Regions from separate parts of the Paracandidimonas lactea genome, predicted to be linked through region 2. Evidence: predicted binding sites of a transcription regulator. Region 2 holds the regulator's gene; the other holds the start of a gene.
The links. The regulator LexA, encoded in region 2, represses DNA repair genes until DNA is damaged. The targets are predictions, from matches to a motif close to ACTGTATNNNNATACAGT.
Positions count from the first base shown of each region.

Region 1: the regulator LexA is predicted to act here: its motif matches at 3,877-3,894, upstream of LOL23_RS14995 (VRR-NUC domain-containing protein).

Region 1 covers NZ_JAJJOZ010000008.1:161,558-170,601, forward strand. Annotated here, with positions in the region: gene LOL23_RS14990 (ATP-dependent DNA helicase) at 1-2,099, opposite strand, end outside; gene LOL23_RS14995 (VRR-NUC domain-containing protein) at 2,096-3,865, opposite strand; gene LOL23_RS15000 (cryptochrome/photolyase family protein) at 4,374-5,828, shown strand; gene speE (polyamine aminopropyltransferase) at 5,874-7,181, opposite strand; gene LOL23_RS15010 (phosphoenolpyruvate carboxykinase (GTP)) at 7,676-9,044, shown strand, end outside.
Region 2 covers NZ_JAJJOZ010000001.1:708,404-717,447, forward strand. Annotated here, with positions in the region: gene LOL23_RS03310 (IscS subfamily cysteine desulfurase) at 1-1,185, opposite strand, end outside; gene iscR (Fe-S cluster assembly transcriptional regulator IscR) at 1,208-1,714, opposite strand; gene LOL23_RS03320 (low molecular weight protein-tyrosine-phosphatase) at 1,925-2,416, opposite strand; gene uvrB (excinuclease ABC subunit UvrB) at 2,844-4,865, opposite strand; gene LOL23_RS03330 (amino acid aminotransferase) at 5,073-6,272, shown strand; gene lexA (transcriptional repressor LexA) at 6,388-7,044, shown strand; gene lon (endopeptidase La) at 7,254-9,044, opposite strand, start outside.

The DNA.
Region 1 (9,044 bases), on a different contig from region 2:
AAGCGCTGCAGAAAGGCGCTGCGTGCCGCCTCATCCATGCCTCTCGCTTGCAGCCAGAAGGGGATGTCTGGGTAGGCGCGCGCAAAGTAGGCGGCCACTTGGTCCAGGTAGTCGAAGCTGCTGAAATAGCTCAGGTAATTGCCGGGCCGGTTGATAAATTGTTCCGCGATCAGGCGCGTGATGGGAGCCACGGAACGGGCGCGGTCGTTGTAGCGGGTGGATATGTTGTGCGCGATGCGCACCTGCAGTTGATGCGGCTGGAAAGGGGAGTCGGCATCCTGCCAGGCCGTGTCGTCGGGCAGCCCGAGCACGTCACGGTAGAAATCCCAGGGCGCCAACGTGGCGGAAAACAGCACCGCTGCATAGCAGGCTTGGAAGCTGGGCGCCAGATAGGGCGCTGGCACCATATTGCGCAGCGTCAGCGTTTCATTGCAAGATGGCCTGTGCGCACCGGCGCGAGTCGGCTCGCGCGCGGCGTCGGCGGGGGCGTTCGGCAGCCTGGATGAGCGCATTGGCGCGCCAGATATGGCGGGCGTGCGCTTGGTGTATGCGCCGTCGATGCCAGCCATCGCAACATCGATGGTGAGATCCAGCACGGAATGCGCGCCGAAGGTGTCAGCCAGGCGCAGAAAATGGACCAGATCGAAGTGCAACTGCTGCAGCTCGGCGCCGGTGTCGTGGTGCGTGAACAGGCTGCCCGGCGGGGCAGGGTTGCTCAGGTGCTCACCCAGCGTAGCACTGGCCGCCTGCAGTGTAGTGAGCAGCTTGGCGGGCAGCGTGTCGTAAGCCTGCCAGCCCTGCTCTTGGCCGCCAAACGCGTCGCGCCAGGCGCGCAGCACGGCGTCAAGCGTGCGCCGCAAGGCCGGTGTGGCACCCGCGCGGGCGGCGCGCAAAGTGGGCAGACGCAGGCTTGCGCTGTACATGGCGCAGGCGCGGTCGACCAGGTTATGGGCCTCGTCCACCAACAGGCCCACGCGCCATTGCCGCTGCAAGGCCAACCCGCGCAACAGGGCGCTGGTGTCGAAATAGTAGTTGTAATCGCCCACCACGACGTCTGCCCATTGCGCCAAATCATGGCTGAGCCAATAGGGGCAGATGCCGTGCGCCAGCGCAATGCGACGCAGGGCAGGGCGATCAAGCCAGCCGTGCACCACGGCTTCATCGCGCGCCGCTGGAAGGCGGTCGTAGAAGCCGCGCGCCAGCGGGCAGTCGTCGCCGTGGCAGGCCTTGCCGGGATGCTCGCAGGTTTTTTCGCGCGCGGCGAGCTCGAGCACACGCACGCCGGGAGGTCGCGTTTCATTGGCGTCGCGTGTGCCCAGCAGTTGGGCCAGGCTGTCCAGCGCCAGTTGGCGGCCCGATGTCTTGGCGGTAAGAAAGTAGACCGCGTCCAGGCTTGTGCGCGGCGCAGCTTTCAGCATGGGAAACAGCGTGCCTAGTGTTTTGCCGACGCCAGTGGGTGCCTGGGCCAGCAGGCGCCGCGACTGCACCGTGGTTTTGTAGACGGCTTCGGCAAGTTGGCGTTGGCCCGGTCGCATGTGTGAAAAGGGGAACTTCAAACCGTCAAGTGTTTCGTCGCGTAGTACACGGTGTTGGCTTTCCTGCAGTGCCCATCGTGCAAAGGCCTGGTACAGGCCCTGGGTGTACTCTGCTAAGGCATCGGCGGCCCAGCTTTCTGTAAGCAGGGTTTCTGTACCCTCGTCCAGTTCGTAATACACCAGCGCAAGATTGATGCTGGCAAACCCGCGTGTGCGGCACATCAGGTGGCCATAGATGCGGGCCTGCGCCCAGTGCAGAGCGCGGTGGTTGGCGGGGATGGCGTCCGCATCGCCCCGGTGGGTCTTGATTTCTTCCAGCCTGTTCAACAGCGGCGCATAGCCGTCGGCGCGCCCGCGTACGATCAAGGTATGGCCAGCGCTGCCCAGTTCCAGGGTTTCGGACAGGAACACTTCTTGTTCGTAGCCCGCTGGCCGACGGGCGCGTACGATGGCATGGCCCTCTATGCCTTCGAGTGCTGTGGGCGAAGGGGTGAAGCGCAGGTCAAGGTCTCCCGCGCGTGCGGTGAATTCGCACAGTGCACGCACGGATACCGTGTAGCTCATGCGGTGGCCTGCGCCTGTACATGGCAAACGCAGATGTCGATGCCCTGCGCCTGGCAATAGGCCAGCCAGCGGGCTTGGTTGTCCTGAATGCGGTCGCCAGGGCCCTTGACTTCAATCAGGCGATAACGCCGCGTGCCGGGCCAGAACTGGATCAGGTCGGGAAGGCCGGAACGGTTGTCGCGGATGTTCTCGAGCAGGCGATCAAACACCGCGCGCAGGTGACTGGCCGGAATGCACTGCAGAGCCAGGTCGAGCAGCGTGTCGTCGAGCGCATCCCAATAAACGAAGGGCGATTGCAGGCCACGCTTGGCCTGGTAGGTGCCGCGCACGGCCTGGATATGGCGGCCGTTGTCCAGCAGTGCCAGACAGGCTTCGAACTGGGCCGCGCGGCGTTCGCGAAACCCTGTGCGCAGCAAATCGGCCGGGCCGTGCTGGTAAGGGTGGAAGAACGCGCCCGGCACGCTGGCGAAGATTGCGTCCCAGCACAATAGGCCGAACAGCGAATTGAGCAGCGTGTTTTCCACATAAAAGGCCGGGGCATTGCCGCAGTGCAGGTGCGCGCGCACCGCTTCTTCGACGCGTGTGCCGGCGAGATCGAGCGCCAGGTCCAGGCGTGGCGGTACCGCCCGCGGAAAAGCCTTTTCGCTGACGTGCCCGCAAGATCGCCTCAAGCGCGGCAGCATCCTGCCTACAGCCTGTGCTTCGGCCTCGGAAGCGGGTTGTTGCAATGCCTGGGCAGCCAGTGCAAGCGCATCGGCGTGCTCGCCCAATTGCTCCAGCACGCGTATGCGGCGCGCGCGCGCTGCCGGGTCGGTGCTGGCTTTGTAGCAGGCGAGCGCCCCGCGCCACCGTCGCCGACGCTCGCCTTGCTGGCCGGCCGCAAACAGTAGCCGCGCGCGGCGGCTTTCTAGCCATTCGTTCGCGTACGGTAGAGCCGGTATCTGTGCACAGGCATCGGCCCATGCGTCGTCATCGGCGGCGGTGTCGAGTGCATCACGGCAGCCCTGCAACAGCAGGTAATCGTCGATGTCCTGGCGGGTGGCAAAGGCGCGTGCTGCGTCGGGAAAAGCAACCTGCTCGTAGCGATACAGGCCCAGATCGGCCAGCACGAATTCGCTCCAGTCTTGCCGCAGATTGCCGAAGAACATCAGGCGCAGGCGATCGCACAATGCCAGCAGTGTGACGCGATAGATGGTGTCTGGAAAAGCTCCGGATGTGATGTGCGGCGGTACGCCGGCGCCGATGCGCGCCGCGGCATTGGATGTAGGGCAGGCTGCTACCGCCCGCTCATCGCCGGCCGGCGCGCAGCCGCGGGCCTGCCATTGCGCCAGCGTGCCCGGATCGGGCCAATGTTCGCGTATAACTTTGCACTGGCTGGCTTTGGCGGCGCCTACGATGCTTAGGGCATCGTAGGCGCCGCCTAGCAGTTCAACCAGCTCGGTGCGGGTAAGAAGGCGGAATAGTTCGTCGGCCGTTAGCGCGGGATCTTGCACAAGCCAGCCATGGGCCAGCAGCGGGGCTGCTGCTGCTTGCGTATCGCCGACCTCAGCGTAGGCCAGTTTGCTGGCCCGGAATAGATCGCCCTTGCGCATGACCATGCGTACGAGCAGGCCGCGCGACGGTTTGGGAAGTGCTGCGAATCCAGCGATAAAGGATTGTTCTTCTGGCGCAAGCAGGCCTTGATAGCGTGCGGAGACCCAGTCGAGCATGAACTGGAAGTTATTGAGGTAATACCACGGATTGGGCAATACAGGATGCGCGGGCATGGGAGATTGATGCTGGTTTTATATCCAGTTTAACAGCAGCGCGCCGCGTCCCGCACCATGGTTTTTGATACGGGACTGTTACTGGCTTAGTGGCAATGTTAAGGAGTTGTAGCGCTATGCCGGGCAAGTAGCCGAGTCCGTTACGTCTAGTGAGGAATGCGGGTTGACCCATTTGCGCAGCCGCCTTACGGTAGCGTAACAGTCTCCGTAACAGGCCAGTGCTGCCTGACCACAGAGGTCAGGTTGTTGGGCTCGCAATGCATTGCGCATTGCGAGCCTTTTTTTGTATGCAGGACGGGCGGGTGCGAATGTCTATCGGGATGACAGTCTGTGGGGTGAGTAGCGGCGCTGGGGCTGTTGGTATCATTACCAACGCTGCTGCGTACTGCGTTCGTGGCGGCGCATGGATTTGACGCTATGCCGCCGGTAGACGGATTTCAGTGCCACCTGCTTACCCTATGAAGACGAGGGAACTCGATTCGTGAAACCCGCAAGTGCCCTGGTGTGGATGCGGCGCGATCTGCGCTGTGATGACAATGCCGCGCTGTATCACGCGCTGCGCCGCTTCGAACGGGTGTATTGCGTATTCGTGTTCGACACCGGGATTCTGGATGTGCTGCCCAGCCGCACGGATCGGCGCGTTGCGTTCATCCATGCAAGCGTGCTGGCGCTGGACGATGGGCTGCGCCAACTTGCCGCGCGTAGCGGTGCGCCTGGTGGCGGCTTGATTGTGCGTCATGGCCCGGCGCAGGCGTGCATCGTGACGTTGGCGCGTAGTCTCGGCGTGCGCGAGGTGTTGGTCAATCGCGACTACGAACCCGAGGCCATCGCACGCGACCGCTCTGTGGCGCAGGCGCTGCACGGGCAGGGCATCGCGTTCAGCGACTATAAAGATCAGGTACTTCTGGATCGCGACGAAGTGCTGACCCAACAGGGGCAGCCTTACAGTGTGTTCACGCCTTACAAGCGAGCATGGCTGCAAAAGCTGGATGCCTTTCAGCTTAAGCCCTATCCGGTGGATCGCTATGCCCGGCATCTGGCTGCCCCGCCGGCAGGGGAGTCTCTGCCGAAACTGGCAGATCTGGGTTTTTTACCCACTAACCTGCACATGTTGCCTTTGCCCACCGGCATGCAAGGAGCCCAGCAACTGCTGCGGGACTTCATTCCGCGCATGGCGGCTTACAAAACGGCACGCGACTATCCTGGCCGCAAGGGGGTGTCCTACCTCTCGGTACATTTACGCTTTGGCACCATTTCTGTCAGGCAACTGGCGGCGTTGGCGGCAGCGCGGGCCGCGCAAGGCTGCGAGGGCGCGCAGACCTGGTTGTCGGAGCTGGCGTGGCGCGATTTCTACTTCATGATCCTGTGGCATCACCCGCATGTGGTCACGCACTCGTTCAGGCCCGCATACGACCGTGTGCAGTGGGACGACGCCCCCGATCTTTGGCGGGCATGGTGCGAAGCGCGTACAGGCTATCCGCTGGTTGATGCAGCGATGCGTCAATTGCACCAGACGGGCTATATGCATAATCGTTTGCGCATGGTGGTGGCGAGCTTCCTGACCAAAGACCTGGGTATAGACTGGCGCTGGGGTGAGCGGCATTTCGCCGAGCATCTGAACGACTATGATCTTGCGGCCAACAACGGCGGTTGGCAGTGGGCGGCTTCCACGGGCTGCGATGCGCAGCCCTGGTTTCGCATTTTCAACCCTGTGACACAGTCGCAGAAGTTCGACCCGCAAGGGCTCTTTATTCGTCGCTATCTACCGGAATTGAGCCGTATACCAGACAAGCACGTCCACTTTCCGGCAGCCATGAAGCCGGCCGACCTTGCCGCGTGTGGCGTGTATTTGGGCAAGACGTACCCCGAACCGGTGGTTGATCACGCGAAAGCGCGCCAGCGCACACTGAAGCGCTTCACGCTGTGGCTGGCGGCAGATCCGGAGGTGACGGCCGGCGAATGAACATTTGCCACTCACCGGCCTGGCCGCGCCGTGCCTTCACGCCACTTAGTTTGTGGCGGCGATTGGCGCCGGTGCGGGAAGCAGCGCCCGGTAATAGTTAGGCAATGCGAACAGTGCGCCGTGGATGTCGGCGTTGTAGTATTGCAGTGCCCCAATGCCGCGGTCGATCAGCCGCTGTTCGATAACGGCAGCCGGTATCTCGCGCGGGTTTAGCGTGTTGGACACCACCGCCAGCGCCCAGTACGTGCCGTACAGGGGGATATGCAGCCCGTAAGCGTGTACTTGGTCGAATACGCCCGCCAGGCTGGCAGCCAGGCCACGCACTTGTTCGGGCTCGTGGAAGGGGGTGCCAAGATGCAGTGCCATTGCGCCGCCGGGTGCGAGCACGCGTTCGCACAGGGCGAAGAATTCGTGCGTATAAAGCGGGCCGGCTGGCGTTTCGGGGTCGGTGAGATCCAGCAGGATGAGGTCGAATGCAGCACCGGAATTGACGCAATCGGCCAAATAGCGGGCGCCGTCTTGTATGTGCACGGTGACGCGCGGATCGTCCAGCGCGCCGTGATTGATGGCGCGCAAATGCTCGCGCGCCACGTCGACAACGTCGCCGTCGAGCTCAACCAGGGTGATGGATTCGATGCCCGCATGCTTGAGCAACTCTTCGAGCGCACCGCCGTCACCGCCGCCGATGATCAGGGCGTTGCGTGGATCGGGGTGCGCCGTGGCGGCCGGATGCACCATCGCCTCGTGATAGAAGAACTCGTCGGCTTCAGACGTCATGAAGTGATCGTCCAGTTTGAGCGTCAGGCCCAATTCGGGCGATTGCAGCAGCTCAAGGTGCTGGTAAGGCGTCTGGCGCGACAGCACACGGCGGTTGAAGCGAAAGCCGTATACGCTATCGGCATTGGTATGTTCGAGCACAATCCCGGGCGGCTGTACCTGCGGCGCAGAGGCACCCTCTGGGATGGTTTCGTGCGGGCCGTTTTCGTCGCCGCGCATCAGGCGGCCGCGCTGCAGGCTGGCCGGCTTGAACGCGGCCAGCAGTGTTTCAAGCAGTTGTTCGGCCTTGGCGGAGTTGTCACCCATGAAGTTGCATACATACACATCGAGTGTTACACCGCCGCGCTCGGGCCAAGTATGCAGGGCGAGGTGGGATTCGGCCAGCAGCAGCATACCGGTTACACCGCCCGGCTCGCCCTGAAAATCGGGAAAGGTATGCCATTTGTCGGCGACCAGTGTCAGGCCGGCATCTAGCGTTAGCCGGCGGCAAAGCTCGGCCAGGGGCGCTGCGTCGGTGAGCAGCGCGGGATTGCATGCGCAATGGTAAAGATCTGCGGTCAGGTGCAGGCCCTGCATGTCAATGCTCCTTGGTGAAAAGACGTCTGCGCCAAGGTCAGGCACACGGAAAGCCCAATACGCCGGCACGATGCCGGCTGTGGCGGATATACGGCAGGCGGGACAGCGCCAGCCGCGGCGATGCCGCCGCCGGCGCCAGGGCCCGCGGTGGCAGGTTGATGGCACGCGCCAGCGTGCGCATGCCACAAAATTTTGCAAAACGCGTCAAATTTGTCGCGCAATCGCAAAAACGTATGAGTATATAGGCAAGCGCAAGAAGCTGCCGACGCCCGCGACTTCAGTTGCCGTGCGCGATGCATTGCACAAGGCTATGATTAGTGATTAACCAGCGTGGCTCCAGCTATTCGGTGTGTTTTAGCGCTAATGGATCGCCTGCACGCGTGGCTGGATGGTATACGCAGGGCGGCTGCCAGGCCCGCTTTACCGCTCATGCCACGCGATCAAGAATAACGTTTTCGTATATATCGGACAATCACGACATGGAGATTCAGCAAATGCGATCCGAAGACAATCTGACGGGCCAGACGGCGCCCGAGCACGTACGGCACAAAGGCTTGGTAGAGTGGGTGAGCCGGGTGGCCGAACTGACTGAGCCGGACCGCATTGTATGGTGCGACGGCTCTCAGGAAGAATACGACGCATTGTGCGCCCAGATGGTTAAATCAGGCACCCTGACGCGCCTGAATCCGGCCAAGCGGCCCAACTCTTATCTCGCATGGTCCTCGCCCTCCGATGTCGCACGTGTGGAAGACCGTACCTTCATTTGCTCCGAGCGCAAAGAAGACGCGGGCCCCACCAACAACTGGGCCGCACCCAACGAAATGCGCCAGACGCTCGACGGGTTATTCCAGGGCTGCATGCGCGGGCGCACCATGTATGTGGTGCCATTTTCGATGGGCCCGTTGGGTTCGCCCATTTCGCATATCGGCATCGAGCTCACCGACAGCCCGTATGTTGTGGTCAATATGCGCATCATGACACGCATGGGCAACGCGGTGTACGACCTGCTGGGCGAAGACGGTGAATTCGTGCCCTGTGTACATTCAGTGGGCAAGCCGCTGGCGCATGGCGAGGCAGACGTGCCCTGGCCCTGCAACGACACCAAATATATAGTCCACTATCCCGAAACGCGTGAAATCTGGAGCTTCGGCTCTGGCTACGGGGGCAACGCGCTGCTGGGCAAAAAGTGTTTTGCGCTGCGCATCGCCTCCACCATGGGGCGCGACCAGGGTTGGCTGGCCGAGCATATGCTCATCCTGGGCGTCGAATCTCCCGAAGGCCGCAAGCACCATGTGGCGGCTGCCTTCCCGTCGGCCTGCGGCAAGACCAACTTTGCCATGCTGATTCCGCCAGCCGGTCTGGGTGGCTGGAAGATCACCACGATCGGTGACGATATTGCGTGGATCAAACCAGGCCCCGACGGCCGGCTGCATGCCATCAACCCAGAAGCGGGCTACTTTGGTGTAGCCCCAGGCACCAGCGAGAAAACGAACTTCAATGCCATGGCCACTCTGCGGGCCAACGTAATCTTCACCAATGTCGCACTGACTGATGATGGCGATGTCTGGTGGGAAGGTATGACCGACGAGCCGCCAGCCCATCTCATCGACTGGCAGGGGCGCGATTGGACGCCGGACATTGCCCGCGAAACCGGCCGCAAGGCGGCGCATCCAAACGCGCGCTTCACGGCCCCTGCCTCGCAATGTCCGTCCATCGATCCCGAATGGGAAAACCCGGCCGGCGTTGTCATCGACGCGTTCATCTTTGGTGGCCGCCGCTCCGACACCGTGCCGCTGGTCACCGAGGCACGCAACTGGGCTGAAGGCGTCTACATGGCTGCCACCATGGGCTCCGAAACCACCG
Region 2 (9,044 bases):
GAGATCCACGCCTTGCCGCGCCATTTCCCACAAGGGGGAGACCTCGCGCAACTGCGCAACCCGCTCAGTAATCACGCGCACGGCCAAGTCTACGTCTTCGGTGCGTGTGAAACGACCCAACGACAGGCGCAAAGAACTGTGCGCGAGTGCGTCGCTGCGGCCGATGGCCCGCAGCACATATGAAGGCTCGAGGCTGGCCGAGGTGCAGGCCGAGCCGCTGGACAGCGCCAGTTCGATCAGCGACATCATTAATGCCTCACCCTCGATGTAGTCGACGCTGACGTTGACATTGTGCGGCACACGACGTTCGGCGTGGCCATTAAGATAGAGATCGGGAATCTGCGAAAGACCGGCCCAAAGGCGATCTCGCAGGGCCACGATGCGAGCATTGTCCGCCTGCATTCCAAGCCCCGCCAGACGAAAGGCCTCACCCATGCCCACGATCTGGTGCGTCGCCAAGGTTCCCGACCGCATGCCGCGCTCATGGCCTCCACCGTGAATCTGCGCCGTCAAGCGCACACGTGGCTTGCGGCGCACATACAGCGCGCCTATGCCCTTGGGGCCATAGGTTTTGTGGGCAGAGAAGGACATCAGGTCGACATCCAGCGCCTGCAGGTCGATGGCAACCTTACCGGTGGCCTGGGCGGCATCGACATGAAACACCACCCCCGCTTCGCGGCACAGTGCCCCCAACGCGGCGATGTCCTGCACCACCCCGATCTCGTTGTTGACCAGCATGACCGAAGCCACAGTGGTATCCGGCCGCAATGCGGCGCGAAAGCGATCAGCATCGAGCAAGCCGTCTGGGCCGACCTCGAGCCAGGTAACCTCGAACCCTTGCCGTTCGAGCTCGCGGCAGGTATCCAATACAGCCTTGTGCTCGGTCGCCACGGTGACGATATGCTTGCCCCGCGCGCTGTTGGCCTGGGCCGCGCCCTTGATGGCTAGGTTGTCGGATTCGGTGGCGCCGGATGTCCAGACGATTTCACGCGGATCGGCATTGACCAGCCCGGCCACTTGGGCGCGAGCCGTTTCCACGGCCTCTTCCGCCTCCCATCCCCAGGCGTGCGTATTGGAGGCTGGGTTGCCGAAATGCGTAGTGATCCATGGGATCATTTTCTCGGCCACGCGCGGATCCACCGGCGTGGTGGCAGCGTAATCAAAATAGACGGGATGGCTGGCCATCGGCGTTGCTCCTGGAATGCGGCTATGCCCGCATGGGCCCCAGCACCGGCGCTTCCATCATGCGGCCGGCGGCGGCTGCGCGGGCCTGGTTGGCCTCTTGCAGTTGCCGCATGCGCTGCTGGTCGACGAGGTCTTGCAGGGACACGGAATCGAGATAATCAATCATTTTACGATTAAGACTGGCCCAGAGGTCATGTGTCATGCATTTACCCGTACCGCCGTTGCGGCCGATATTACAATTTTCCTTGCCGCCACAGCTGGTGGCATCCAGCGGCTCGTCGACCGCGAAAATAATGTCTGCCACTGTAATGTTGCGCGCCAGGCGGCCCAGCGAGTAGCCACCGCCTGGGCCCCGCATGCTGTCGACCAGTTCGTGCCGGCGCAACTTGCCGAACAATTGTTCAAGGTACGACAAGGAGATATTCTGGCGCTTGCTGATCGCCGCCAGCGTGACCGGGCCACTGTGCTGGCGCAGCGCCAAATCGATCATTGCAGTGACCGCGAAACGGCCTTTGGTTGTCAGTCGCATGGCTATGATTCCTTGCAGGACATTGGAAAAATGAATACGGCGCGCAGCCGATTTACCGCGCATGGCCACGGGCCCAAGCCAGCCCGAAACCATTTCCGACTAAATAACTCAAGTTTACCAAATTACCGACTGTTTTGCTAAGGAATTAGCCATGAAAAAACCGTGCCTGAGCACGGTTTTTTTGAGGTGCTATTTATATAGCGCGCCGCTTTATGCGGCCTGATACTGCAACGCGCGTTTGCGCACCAGCTCGAGTACGCCCTGACAGGCGTCTTCGAGGTAGTCGAGCACTTTGTTGAATGCCTCGGGGCCACCATAGTAGGGATCTGGCACCGTTGCTTCTTCGTACTCGTTTGAGAAACGCATGAGCAGCATCAGCTTATGCTGATAGATCTTGGGGCATTGCTGCTGCAATGCGGAAAGATTTTCCCAGTCCATGGCCAGGATAAGATCGAACTCGCGGAAGTCTTCGGCAGTAACCTGACGCGCCACGCAGTGGGACAACTCGTAACCGCGCTTGCGCCCGGCCGCTTGTGCGCGTGCGTCGGGGGCTTCCCCGATATGGAAGCCGTGGGTGCCCGCCGAATCTACGCCGATGACGCCAGAGAGGCCCGCCTCATCGACCATATGGCGGAAGACACCCTCTGCGCTCGGCGAGCGACAGATATTACCCATGCAAACGAAAAGTACCTTAGTCATAATAGGCGTGAGTGTGCGGGAAAACCCGCTGTATGGCAAGCATTTTTGCGTGCGGCAAAAGGCCCGCACTTTCCTGTTGACAATGCGTGAAAAGCCAAACGTACAAATGGTTTAGCGGCCACGAAAGCTGTGGCGGCGAACCGGTTTTCGCATCCGACTCGGTGTGCCGAGCCACAAATCATGCGGCGCAGCATAAATGCCGGGCAAACCCTGAAAGCCTTGAAGTGGTTATGGTAAACCCTAGGTCAGGCGAATGCAATAAAACTAATATAAGAATCCAGCAAAAGCTGTTACAGGACGATGAACTGCCATTTCAATTGTTGGCAATTTCCAACAATTGAGCACGAGGGGCAGCATGCGGCATGCCTGTGCGCGGCAAGATATCGCAAATCGGGCCGGTGGCCGGCTTCTGCCTGCCCACCCTAACGCCTTACGACATCAGGGCGCGCTCTTTGAGGCGATTGAGCGCATCACGCGCCGCAGCTGCCTGCTCAAATTCCAGGTTTCGGGCGTGATCCATCATCAAGGCGGTCAGCCGCTTGATCTCACGCGCGAGCGCCTTGTCATCACGCAGCACCTCGGCCGGGATATCATCGGCCGCGCTGGGCGCGGGAACAGCCATCACACCGTCGATCAGTTCGCGCACCGCCTTGCTGACACCACGCGCAGTGATACCGTGTTGCACGTTAAAGGCAAGCTGCTTGGTCCGCCGCCGTTCGGTTTCGTCCATGGCGCGACGCATTGAATCGGTGATGCGGTCGGCATACAGGATCGCGCGGCCATTCAGGTTGCGGGCCGCGCGCCCTATCGTCTGGATCAGGCTGCGCTCGGAACGCAGAAACCCTTCTTTGTCGGCATCGAGAATCGCGACCAGCGACACCTCGGGGATATCCAGGCCCTCGCGCAACAGGTTGATCCCCACCAACACATCGAACACACCCAGCCGCAAATCACGGATGATCTCCACACGCTCGACCGTATCGATGTCCGAATGCAGGTAGCGCACCTTCAGGCCGTTCTCTGAGAGGTAATCCGTGAGGTCTTCGGCCATGCGCTTGGTAAGCGTGGTGACCAGCACCCGATCACCTGCCTGAACACGCAGCCTGATCTCGCCCAGGAGGTCGTCCACCTGCGTCTGCGCCGGCCGCACTTCGACTTCGGGATCGACCAGGCCGGTGGGCCGCACCACCTGCTCCACCACATTGTCGGTGTGCTCCTTTTCATAGGCGGCCGGTGTCGCGGAGACAAATATACATTGACGCATCCGATGCTCGAATTCTTCAAGCTGCAGCGGCCGGTTATCCATGGCCGAAGGCAGGCGGAACCCAAATTGCACCAGTGTGGATTTGCGCGAACGGTCGCCCCGGTACATGGCGCTCAACTGCCCCATGGTGACATGGCTTTCATCGATAAACATCAGGGCATTGGCGGGCAGATAGTCGATCAGCGTGGGCGGCGGCTCGCCCGGCGCCGCACCCGACAAATGCCGCGAATAGTTTTCGATGCCCTTACAAAAGCCCAACTCCTGCAGCATCTCGAGATCAAAACGGGTGCGCTGCTCCAGGCGCTGGGCCTCGACCAACTTGTTGTCGGCCACCAACTGGGCAAGGCGCTCGCGCAGTTCCTGTTTGATCGTTTCGATCGCCCGCAGTACGGTTTCGCGCGGGGTCACATAATGCGAACTAGGGAACACAGTAAAGCGGGGCACGGCGTGCCGCACCTTGCCGGTAAGGGGATCGAACATATCCAGCGATTCGATTTCGTCGTCGAACATGGTGATGCGCAGCGCCAACTCGGCATGTTCTGCGGGGAATACGTCGACGACCTCGCCACGGGCACGAAAATGCCCGCGGGCAAACTCTACATCGTTGCGCTCGTATTGCATGGCAACCAGCCTGCCCAGGAGTTCCTGGCGGGGGATGCGGTCGCCCGTGCGCAAGGTAAGCACCATGGCGTGGTAGTCGCCCGGATTGCCGATTCCGTATATGCAGGACACCGTGCCGACGATCACCGTGTCCGGCCGTTCCAGCAGACTTTTGGTGGCAGACAGCCGCATCTGCTCGATATGCTCGTTGATGGACGAGTCTTTCTCGATGAACAAATCACGCGTCGGGACGTAGGCCTCGGGCTGGTAATAATCGTAGTACGACACGAAGTATTCCACTGCGTTGCGCGGGAAGAACTCGCGCATCTCGGCATACAACTGCGCGGCCAGCGTCTTGTTGGGTGCCAGCACGAGCGCCGGACGCCCGCAGCGCGCAATCACATTGGCCATGGTATAGGTCTTGCCAGAACCCGTGACGCCCAGCAACGTCTGATACATCAGGCCATCGTTGAGCCCCTCGACCAGAGCATCAATCGCGCCCGGCTGATCGCCCGCGGGCGGATAGGGTTGGTACAGCTTGAAAGGGCTGTCCGGGTATTCGATGAAACCGGGTGCGGGTGCGTTCATGCCTGAACCTGTAACACTGGACACTGTAAGGGTAAACCCCTTATTATCACATTATTGAAAAAAATTACTTCAAGCTTGCGCAGCAAGGGCTGGCGCGCCGCTCGATGCTTCACCGGCGGCAGCATGGCTCGCGCATTGTGCAGATAAACAACCCGGCTTCGGCCGGCCCGCATTGCCTCTCTCCCACTCTCAGCCCACATCCAAGCCATGACAACCCTTTTCGATTCCGTCGAACTCGCACCGCGCGACCCGATTCTCGGCCTCAACGAACAATATAACGCCGACACCCGTTCCAACAAGGTGAACCTCGGCGTTGGCGTGTACTACGATGACGAAGGCCGTATCCCCCTGCTGGCCGCGGTACGCAAGGCAGAAGAAGCCCGCGTCGCCGCCCATGCAGCGCGCGGCTACCTGCCCATCGAAGGCATCCCTGGCTACAACACCGGCGCACAAACATTGCTGCTGGGCAAGGATTCTCCCCTGCTGTCGTCCGGCCGCGTCCTGACAGCCCAGAGCCTGGGGGGCACCGGCGCACTCAAGATCGGCGCCGATTTCCTCAAGCGCCTGCTGCCCGCTTCCAAGGTCGTGATCAGCAACCCCAGTTGGGAAAACCACCGCGCGCTGTTCGAGGCCGCTGGTTTCACTGTCGAAACCTACCCCTACTACAACGCGGCCACCCACGGTCTGGATTTCGACGGCATGCTGGCCGCCCTGCGCGCACTGCCCGCGAAAACCATTGTTGTGCTCCATGCGTGCTGCCATAACCCCACCGGTGTCGATCCCACCTTCGCTCAGTGGGAACAAATCGCCGATGTCGTGCGTGAACACAATCTGGTTCCCTTCCTCGATATCGCCTACCAGGGCTTCGGCGACGGCCTGGAAGAAGACGCCGCCGTGGTTCGTATGTTCGCTCAGCGCGATGTCACCATGCTGGTCAGTTCTTCGTTCTCCAAGTCCTTTTCGCTATACGGCGAACGCGTCGGCGCCCTCACGCTCATCTGCTCCTCACGCGAAGAGTCCGTCCGCGTGCTCAGCCAGCTCAAGCGCGTCATCCGCACCAACTACTCCAACCCGCCCACCCATGGCGGCATGGTAGTGTCGTCGGTGCTGAATACGCCTGAGCTCTTTGCCTCATGGACACAAGAACTGGCCGGCATGCGCGACCGTATCCGCACCATGCGTGCGCAACTGGTCGAAAAACTCAAGGCCAACGGTGTGCAGCAAGACTTCAGCTTCGTGCTAGCCCAGCGTGGCATGTTCTCGTACTCCGGTCTCACGTCGCAGCAGGTCGACCGACTGCGCGACGAACACGGCGTATACGCTGTGGCCAGCGGCCGCATCTGCGTCGCCGCGCTCAACAGCCGCAACATCGACTACGTCGCCAAGTCCATCGCGGCAGTGCTGTAAGCACAACCGTTGCTCGCCGTGGCCGCGCCATCCGCGCCGGCCACGGCGCAGCCTTGATCTTTTCCCCGAATTGCTGCAGAATCCCTACCTGTATATAAATACAGTCAGGGTAGTCATGGCCATCAAACTCACCGCTCGCCAGCAGCAGATCCTCGATCTCATCCGCAGCGAAATCTCCCGTACCGGCTTCCCTCCTACCCGGGCCGAAATCGCCCGCGCGCTCGGCTTCAGGTCCGCCAATGCGGCCGAAGACCACCTCAAGGCTCTGGCCCGCAAGGGTGCCATCGAGCTCACCGCAGGCGCCTCCCGCGGCATTCGCCTGCTGGGCCTGGCTGGTGCCTCCCACCCAGCCGTCGCACCCGAGGCGCTGCCCGGTGCGGGGCAACTGCTCATTCCCATCGTTGGCCGCGTAGCCGCCGGCAACCCCATTCTTGCGGCGGAGCACGTCGAACGCGAAGTCGGCATCGAGCCCGCCCTGTTCACCCAAACGCCCGATTACCTCCTGCGCGTGCGCGGCGCCAGCATGCGCGACGTCGGCATCCTCGACGGCGACCTGCTCGCCGTGCGCAAGGCCCCCGAAGCTCGCAATGGCCAAATCGTCGTCGCACGCATCGGCGACGACGTCACCGTCAAGCGCTTTTCCCGCTCCGGCCAGCGCATCGAACTCCTACCCGAAAACCCCGATTTCCAACCGATTATCGTCACCCCCGACGACGACTTCACCCTCGAAGGCATCGCAGTAGGCCTGATTCGCAGTACACCTTTGCATTAAGGCCTGGGCACCACGCCGCAATACGACGGCGAGCACAAACACACCTTTCACTGTCGCTATCGTCGGCACATCAAACACAAACAAAAAAGGCTGCGCTTGTTCAGTACAGAGCCCAGCCTTTTTTGTTTAACCGCTCGGTTTACCAGACCAACGCGTGGCGTCAGCGCGGCAACCGGGACATACGTACCTCCCGGTTGCCGGCAACTGCATCAATGACGCAGGCCGTCGGCGTTGTCGCCCGATCCAGGCTTGGCGGTGGCCACCGCTTCGGCGGCCAGGCGCGCAACCTCTTCGTCTGACAGGGGCGTGGGCATGTTCTGCAACGCCACTTCGAGCACGCGGTCGATCCAGCGTACAGGGATGATCTCAAGGTGGTTCTTGACGTTATCCGGGATCTCGGCGAGATCCTTCACGTTTTCTTCCGGGATCATCACTGTCTTGATGCCACCGCGGTGCGCAGCCAGCAGCTTTTCCTTCAGGCCGCCAATACCCAGTACTTCACCGCGCAGGGTGATCTCGCCGGTCATGGCCACATCGGCCCGCACGGGTATGCCGGTAAGCGCGGACACCATGGCGGTGGTGATGGCGATACCCGCCGAAGGGCCGTCTTTAGGTGTGGCGCCCTCGGGGAAGTGCACGTGCAAGTCGCGCTTTTCGAATGCCGTGTTGGGGATGCCCCACTTCTGCGCACGCGCACGTACCACCGTGCGGGCCGCCTCGACGGACTCTTTCATGACATCGCCCAGCGAGCCGGTGCGCAGCACGACACCCTTACCGGGCATATCGGCAACTTCGATGGTGAGCAGATCGCCGCCAACCTCCGTCCAGGCCAGGCCTGTTACCTGACCGATCTTGTTTTCTTTCTCGGCATGACCGAAGCTGTAGCGACGCACGCCCAGAAAGTCGTTGAGGTTCTCAGCGGTCACCACCACTTGCTCGGCAACCTGCGCCGGCGCCGCCTTGGGCCCCTTGCCCGCGGCAACATTTTTGCCCAACTGCTGCTTGACAACCTTGCGGCAGATTTTGCTGATCTCGCGTTCGAGCGCGCGCACCCCCGCTTCGCGGGTGTAATAACGCACGATGTCGCGGATGGCCGGTTCCTGGATCTCGAGCTCGCCTTCCAGTACGCCGTTGTTCTTCATGAGCTTGGGCAGCAGGTGGTCAAAAGCGATATGAACCTTCTCGTCTTCGGTATAACCCGAGAGGCGAATAACCTCCATGCGGTCCAGCAGGGCCGGCGGAATGTTCAGCGTGTTGCTGGTTGCCACGAACATGACATCGGACAGGTCGAAGTCGACCTCGATGTAGTGATCCTGAAAGGTGTGGTTCTGTTCGGGATCAAGCACCTCAAGCAGGGCCGACGAGGGATCGCCGCGGAAATCCGCACCGATCTTGTCGATTTCGTCGAGCAGGAACAGCGGATTGCGCACTGCAACCTTGGACATGTTCTGCAGTATCTTGCCCGGCATGGAACCGATATAGGTGCGGCGGTGGCCACGGATCTCGGCCTCATCGCGCACGCCGCCCAGCGCCATGCGCACGAACTTGCGGTTTGTGGCACGGGCAATAGACTGGCCCAGCGACGTCTTGCCAACGCCCGGAGGGCCAACCAGACACAAAATAGGCGCTTTCAGCTTGTCGACACGTTGCTGCACGGCCAGGTATTCGACGATGCGTTCCTTGACCTTTTCAAGGCCGTAATGATCCGCGTCCAATACTTGCTCGGCATTGGAAATGGAGTTGTTGATGCGGCTCTTCTTGCGCCACGGCAGGCCGATGAGCGTATCGATGTAGTTGCGCACCACAGTCGCCTCGGCTGACATGGGCGACATGAGCTTGAGCTTCTTGAGTTCGGAATCGGCTTTCTTGCGTGCCTCTTTGGGCAGGTGGGCAGCCTCGATCTTCTTTTCGAGTTCCTCGATGTCGGCGCCCTCTTCGCCCTCGCCCAACTCCTTCTGGATGGCCTTGACTTGTTCGTTCAGGTAGTAGTCGCGCTGGCT